3 regions of the Nocardiopsis sp. NPDC057823 genome follow, and region 1 is predicted to be linked to each of the others. Evidence: predicted binding sites of a transcription regulator. Region 1 holds the regulator's gene; each other region holds the start of a gene.
The links. The regulator HrcA, encoded in region 1, represses chaperone genes, less so after heat shock. The targets are predictions, from matches to a motif close to TTGGCACTCTCNNNNNGAGAGTGCCAA.
Positions count from the first base shown of each region.

Region 2: the regulator HrcA is predicted to act here: its motif matches at 744-770, upstream of groES (co-chaperone GroES).
Region 3: the regulator HrcA is predicted to act here: its motif matches at 1,268-1,294, upstream of ACFVNO_RS01585 (FmdB family zinc ribbon protein).

Region 1 covers NZ_JBHVLR010000010.1:170,026-172,286, forward strand. Annotated here, with positions in the region: gene dnaJ (molecular chaperone DnaJ) at 1-658, opposite strand, end outside; gene hrcA (heat-inducible transcriptional repressor HrcA) at 663-1,676, opposite strand; gene ACFVNO_RS18100 (DUF3097 domain-containing protein) at 1,817-2,261, shown strand, end outside.
Region 2 covers NZ_JBHVLR010000001.1:388,741-391,001, forward strand. Annotated here, with positions in the region: gene ACFVNO_RS01835 (class I SAM-dependent methyltransferase) at 1-657, opposite strand, end outside; gene groES (co-chaperone GroES) at 903-1,214, shown strand; gene groL (chaperonin GroEL) at 1,332-2,261, shown strand, end outside.
Region 3 covers NZ_JBHVLR010000001.1:334,134-336,394, forward strand. Annotated here, with positions in the region: gene ACFVNO_RS01580 (Flp pilus assembly protein CpaB) at 1-429, opposite strand, end outside; gene ACFVNO_RS01585 (FmdB family zinc ribbon protein) at 909-1,250, opposite strand; gene ACFVNO_RS01590 (5-formyltetrahydrofolate cyclo-ligase) at 1,423-2,031, opposite strand; gene galU (UTP--glucose-1-phosphate uridylyltransferase GalU) at 2,170-2,261, shown strand, end outside.

The DNA of each region.
Region 1 (2,261 bases):
TCTTGACGGTGCGGGTGACCTTCTCGCGCACCCGGCCCTCGCCCGCGCAGTCGGGGCAGGGGTCGGGGATGACCGAGCCCTGGCCGCCGCACTGGGGGCAGGGGCGGGAGGTCATGACCTGCCCGAGGAAGGAGCGGGTGACCTGGGAGACCTCGCCCTGGCCGTGGCACATGTCACAGGTGGTGCGGTGGGTGCCGGCGGCCGTCCCCTCGCCCTGGCAGGTGGCGCACAGGATGGCGGTGGGGAAGGTGATCTCCTTGGTGACGCCGAACGCGGTCTCGGCCAGGTCCAGCTCGACGCGGATCTTGATGCTGCGCCCGCGCCGGACGCGCTCGCGGGGGCCGCGTCCGCCCGCCTGGCCGCCGCCGAAGAAGGCGTTCATGATGTCGTCGAACGGGAACCCGGCGGCGCCGCCGAAGCCGCCCGCGCCGCCCCCGCCCGGGGCGAAGGGGTCCTGGCCCATGTCGAACATCCGGCGCTTGTTCTCGTCGGAGAGGACCTCGTAGGCCTGGGTCACCTCCTTGAAGCGCTCCTGGGTGGCGGGGTCCGGGTTGATGTCCGGGTGCAGCTCGCGCGCGAGCCTGCGGTACGCCTTCTTGATCTCGTCCTTGGAAGCGTCGCGACGCACACCGAGGACCTGGTAATAGTCTCTGGCCACTGAGTTACTGTCCTGCCAAAATCTGTCCGACATACCGAGCAACGGCGCGTACCGCCCCCATCGTCCCGGGGTAGTCCATCCGGGTGGGTCCCACGACACCGATCTTGGCGAGCGACTGGTTTCCCACACCGTAGTCGGCCGACACGACCGAGGTGGACCGCAGCCCCTCGTGGAAGTTCTCCGCGCCGATGCGCACCGTGAGCATCGACGGGTCCTTCGCCTCACCCAGCAAACGGATGAGGACCATGTTCTCTTCCAACGCCTCCAGGACGTCCCTCAGGCTGGCGGCGAAATCGACGGCCGCGAGGTTGGCCGTGCCCGCGAGGACCAGCTTCTCCTCGTGGCGTTCGACCAGGCTCTCCAGCAGTACGGACAGGACGGACGCCGCCATGGCGCGGTTCTCCTCGGGTACCTGCTGTGGCAGGTCCTCGACCGCGCCGGGGACCTCCGCGAGGTGCAGGCCGGCGGTGGCCCGGATGAGCATGCCGCGCAGGTCGGCGACCGCGTCGGCGTCGACCTCCCCCAGGCCGTCGATGACGCGCTGCTCGACCCGGCCGGTGTCGGTGATGACCACCAGCATGAGCCGCTGGCCCGCGAGGGGCACCAGCTCGACGTGCTGGACGGAGGAGCGGGTCAGCGACGGGTACTGGACGATCGCCACCTGGCGGGTGAGCTGCGCGAGCAGCCGGACCGTGCGGGCGACGATCTCGTCGAGGTCGACGGCGCCGTTGAGGAACGACTCGATGGCGCGGCGCTCCGCGGCCGAGAGGGGCTTGACCGAGGACAGGCGGTCGACGAAGAGCCGGTACCCCTTGTCCGTGGGCACGCGCCCGGCACTGGTGTGGGGCTGGGTGATGTACCCGTCCTCCTCCAGCGCGACCATGTCGTTGCGGATGGTGGCCGGGGAGACCCCGAGCCGATGGCGGTCGGCGAGGGCCTTGGACCCCACCGGTTCGTTGGTGCTGACGAAGTCCTCGACGACGGCACGCAGGACCGCGAGCTTGCGCTCATCCAGCAACTCGCCACCTCCTGGCACTCGATGGTCCTCAGTGCTAATTCTATGCCCGGACGCAAACCCCGGCCGCTCCGCGGGCGGGGGCGGCGCCGGCGCGGCGCCTTCCCCGCCGGCGGGGGGCGCCGTCTGTAGACTGCACCACCGTGGCTACCAAGGGAACCGGCCGGTACGGCCGCGATGTGCTGGCCTCGGCGCGCAACCGCCCTGAGCGGAGGGTCCGCGAGGTCCCGCTCGACCGCGACCTCGTGGTGGAGGACGCCGGGGAGGCGTTCTGCGGCGCGGTGGTCGGCTGGGACAAGGCGACCGTGACCCTGGAGGACCGGCACGGGCGGCGCCGGGTGTTCGCACTGGAACCGGCCGCCTTCCTGGTGGACGGCGAGCCGGTGACCCTGGTGCGGCCGTCCGCTGCTCCGCGGGGGCCGCTGCGCAGCGCCTCCGGTTCGGTCGCCGTCCAGGGCCTGAGGGCGCGCACGGCCCGGGAGGGCCGGATCTACGTCGAGGGCGCCCACGACGCGGAGCTGGTCGAGAAGGTGTGGGGGCACGACCTGCGCGTGGAGGGGGTGGCCGTCGAGTTCCTGGAGGGGGTCG
Region 2 (2,261 bases), on a different contig from region 1:
GCCCGGGGCGGCCTTCAGGCACGCCGCCTCCGCCCCCTCGGCCAGGGCCACCGCCACGTCCCAGGGCGGGGAGTAGGCGGCGGGGTCGAACACCCGGCCGCGCCCGCCGCGCCGGGCCGGGTCGCACACCAGCAGCGGGTACTCGCCCGGGGAGACCTCCGTGACGTCGCCCTCGCGCACCCGGGCCGTGCCCTCCAGGCCCAGCGCCCCGATGTTGGCCCGGGCCACCGCCGCGGTCGCGGGGTCCAGCTCCACCCCCTCCACCGGGATCCCCCGGGCCGCCAGCGCCAGCAGGTCCGCGCCGATCCCGCAGCACAGGTCGCCCGCGGGGCCCGCGTGCGCCCGCGCCACCCGCTCGGCCCGGTACTCGGCGACCGACCGGCGGGTGGACTGCTCCAGGCCGTTCGGGGTGAAGTACATGCGGTCCGCCAGGGCGCCGAACTTGGCGCGTCCGCGAACGCGCAGCGAAATCTGGGTGAGGACCGCGTTCACCAGCTCGGAAACGGGTAGGCCGGGGTCGAGGGCGGCCACCCGAGGGTCCTCGCGCAGCCGGGAGGCCGCCGCCAGTGCGTCCCGGGCGGCCGACCCGGCGTCCACCGACGCCAGGACCTCCCGGCCCGCTTCGGTCAGCAGGGCCTCGAACGCGGGCGCGCGCATGGATCTCCTTCGCCGGGGTGGAGCGGCCCCGCACGGTGCCGGGTCCGGTAACGCCGCTGACCAGGGGTCACGGCCACATTTCCATTCTGGCACTCTCGGGGGTAGAGTGCTAATCGCGACGAGGCCGGTCTGGCACCCGCGACGACAGGCCGCCGCGGTCGCCCCTTTTTCTCAGCCGGTCCGCGCTCTCACGCGTGCGGACCGGAAGTACTGGACACCGAAATCCTGAAGGGGGAGGTCACACAGTGTCGACCGCCACCAAGACCGTGCTGAAGCCGCTCGAGGACCGCGTCGTGGTCAAGGCCCTGGAGGCCGAGCAGACCACCGCCTCCGGCCTGGTCATCCCGGACACCGCCAAGGAGAAGCCCCAGGAGGGCGAGGTCCTGGCCGTGGGCCCGGGCCGCTGGGACGACGAGGGCGAGAACCGCATCCCGCTGGACGTCCAGGTCGGCGACATCGTCCTCTACAGCAAGTACGGCGGCACCGAGGTCAAGTACGACGGCCAGGAGTACCTGGTCCTCTCCGCCCGCGACCTCCTCGCGGTCGTCGAGAAGTAGTCCTCGACGCGGCCCGCTCGCACGGGCCCGGAGCAGTATCCGCATCCCGCACCGGTCGGCGCCTCGCCGGGCGGGCGGGATGCCTGTTTTTGGCCAGGCCTACCAAGGAAGAACGGAATGCCGAAGATCCTGGAGTTCGAGGACGGCGCCCGCCGCGCCCTCGAGCGGGGCGTCGACCGCCTCGCCGACGCCGTCAAGGTGACGCTGGGCCCGCGCGGCCGCAACGTCGTCATCGACAAGAAGTTCGGTGCCCCGACCATCACCAACGACGGTGTGACCGTCGCGCGTGAGATCGAGCTGGACGACCCCTACGAGAACCTGGGCGCCCAGCTCGTCAAGGAGGTCGCCACCAAGACCAACGACGCCGCGGGCGACGGCACCACCACCGCCACGGTGCTGGCCCAGGCGCTGGTCCGCGAGGGCCTGCGCAGCGTCGCCGCCGGCGCCTCCCCGATGTCCCTGAAGAAGGGCATCGACGCCGCGGCCGCCAAGGTGTCCGAGATCCTGCTGGAGCGCGCCCGCCCCGTCGAGGAGCGCGCGGACATCGCCTACGTCGCCACCAACTCCGCCCAGGACGCCCAGATCGGCGACCTGATCGCCGAGGCGTTCGACAAGGTCGGCAAGGACGGCGTCATCACCGTCGAGGAGTCCCCGACCTTCGGGCTGGACCTGGAGTTCACCGAGGGCCTCCAGTTCGACAAGGGCTACATCTCGCCCTACTTCGTGACCGACGGCGACCGCCAGGAGGCGGTGCTGGAGGACGCGCAGATCCTCATCAGCCAGGGCAAGATCTCCAACCTGAACGAGCTCCTCCCGCTGCTGGAGAAGATCGTCCAGAACAAGAAGCCGCTGCTGATCATCGCCGAGGACATCGAGGGCGACGCCCTGGGCGCCCTGGTGCTCAACAAGATCCGCGGCACCCTGAACGTCGCCGCGGTCAAGGCCCCCGGCTTCGGCGAGCGCCGCAAGGCCATGCTCCAGGACATCGCGATCCTCACCGGCGGCCAGGTCATCGCCGAGGAGGTCGGCCTCACCCTGGAGAACGCC
Region 3 (2,261 bases), on a different contig from region 1:
GTCGCCGGGGGAGAGCAGCGCCACCGCCCCGGGGTCGGCGACCCGCACGGGCACGGCGACCAGGCCGTCGCCGTAGGGCAGGGCGGGTGGGTCGGCCAGCCGGGCGTCGGTGACGACCTCCCCGCGGCGGACGGGGGCGTTGAGGGAGCGGCCCGCGGTCGCGGTGCCCGGCTCCAGGGCGCCCCGCGGGGCGAGGGCCGTGGGCAGGGAGGCGGGCGCGAGGTCGCCGGCGGCCAGCGGCCCGGAGGCGTCCAGGTCCCGGGCGGCGACCAGGACCTCGACGGTGGCGGGCGGCGGCGGGCGTACCGCCAGGACGGCGGCGGTCAGCGCTGCGGCGGTCAGCAGGGCGGCGAGGGTCCGCCGGTGCCGGTCCACGAAGCGGGTGAGCGCGCCGCGGTGCCGGTAGGGAGGACGAGGGGGCTCGGTCATGCCCCCAAAATAAGTCCGCCGGACCCGCCCGGACGGGTTGTCCACAGGCCCTTTTCCGCCTCGTCCGGGCCCCCGTCACTTCTCTGTCCTGTGCGTCTCAGAGGCGGTCGGAGAAGGCCGGACCGGTCCCGGCAGGGCCCCCGAGCGATCTCGGCCGGCACGGGGCCGGAGCGGCCTCCGGAACGGCCCGCGGCGGTCCCGGTGGGGGCCCGGCGATTCCGGCCGGTGCGGGGCCGCAGGGGCCTTCGGAACAGTCGACCGGAGTGGAGCCTGAGGGGTTGCCGGCCATCGGCCGGTGTGAACCGCGGCGTCTCCGGCCGGTGCGGCTCTGGGGCCCGGCCGAAGGTGGTTCAGGGACGGTCGGGGGAGGCCGGAGCGGTCACGGCCGAAGGCGGTTCAGAGGTGATCGGGGGCCGGACGCACCGCGCGCCGCCGAGTCACTCGGCGGCGCGGAGGAGTTCGGTCAACGGCCGGCGGCCTCAGCCGCCGGTCGCGGCGGTGGTCGCGGTGGCGGTGCTGCCGCTCGTGCTCTCGCTCTTGGCGGAGGAGGACGACGAGGAGGACTCCGAACCCGTGGACTCGGCCTTGCCGGAGGCGGGGGCGGTGGTGGCGCTGGAGCCGGTCAGGGAAGAGCTGTTGGAGGTCTTGCCGCTGTCGGTGCGGTAGAAGCCGGAGCCCTTGAAGACGATGCCCACGGCCGAGTAGACCTTGCGCAGTCGGCCCTCGCACTCGGGGCAGACGGTCAGGGCGTCGTCACTGAAGCTCTGCACGACCTCCATCTGGGCGCCGCACTCGGTGCACGCGTACTGGTACGTAGGCACTGTTCGGGTCCTCCTTGCTGGCACTCTCGCCCGTTGACTGCTAAATAGTACGCGCTCGACGACCGGGGACGTGACAGTGGGGACACCGGTCGCGGGCGTCGTCGCCGACCGGAGCGCGATCCTCCCTGTCAACGCCCTCCGGCGCCCGCTTAATCCCGCCGCCCGGCGGGGGCTACCGGCGGTCCGGCCACACGCCGGACCCGAACACGTGCAGGCCGCCGGGGGTCACCACCGCGTCCACCCGGAGGTCGTGCTCCTCGCGGGGCACCGCGTCCACGAACTCGCCCTCGTACACCACGGCGATCGCCGGGCAGTTCGGCCCGCGCAGCGACAGCGCCCGGTCGTAGCACCCGGCGCCCCGGCCCAGCCGCCCGCCGGAGCGGTCCACGGCCAGCGCCGGGCACACCACGGCGTCCGCGGTGGCCAGGGCCCCGGTCCCGTAGCGGCGCCCGGTGGGCTCCAGCAGCCCGTGCCCGGCGGGCTCCAGGCTCTGGGGGCCGTCGTAGGCCGCCCAGTCCAGGTTCCCGTCGGGCAGGAAGACCGGCAGCAGCACGTACGTGCCCCGCTTCCACAGCGCCGTGACGAGCCTGCGGGTGTCCGGCTCGGTGCCCACCGAGTAGTAGCAGGCCACGGTCCCGCTCATGGCCAGCCACGGCAGCGCGGTGAGGGTGTCGCGCACGGCCGAGCCGGCGCGTTCGCGCTCCCCGGGGTCCATCGCCCGGCGCGCCGCCAGGACCTCCCGCCGCATGCGCCGCTTCTCCGACCGTGTCGTCTCGTCCATGCGGCCAGTCTGTCAGCGCGCCGCCGGTGAACGGCGGGTGGCTTTCGCCCTACCCGGACCCGAAACAACCGGAACTTCTCGACACCCGGAACACCGGGGTGCATCGTGGGCGGCCGGAGACTGCCCTAGAGTGCCGACATGAATCCCAGCGACCTGCCAAACCCCGATCCCGCCCCCGTGACCAAGGCGGTCGTACCCGCGGCCGGTCTGGGGACCCGCTTCCTCCCGGC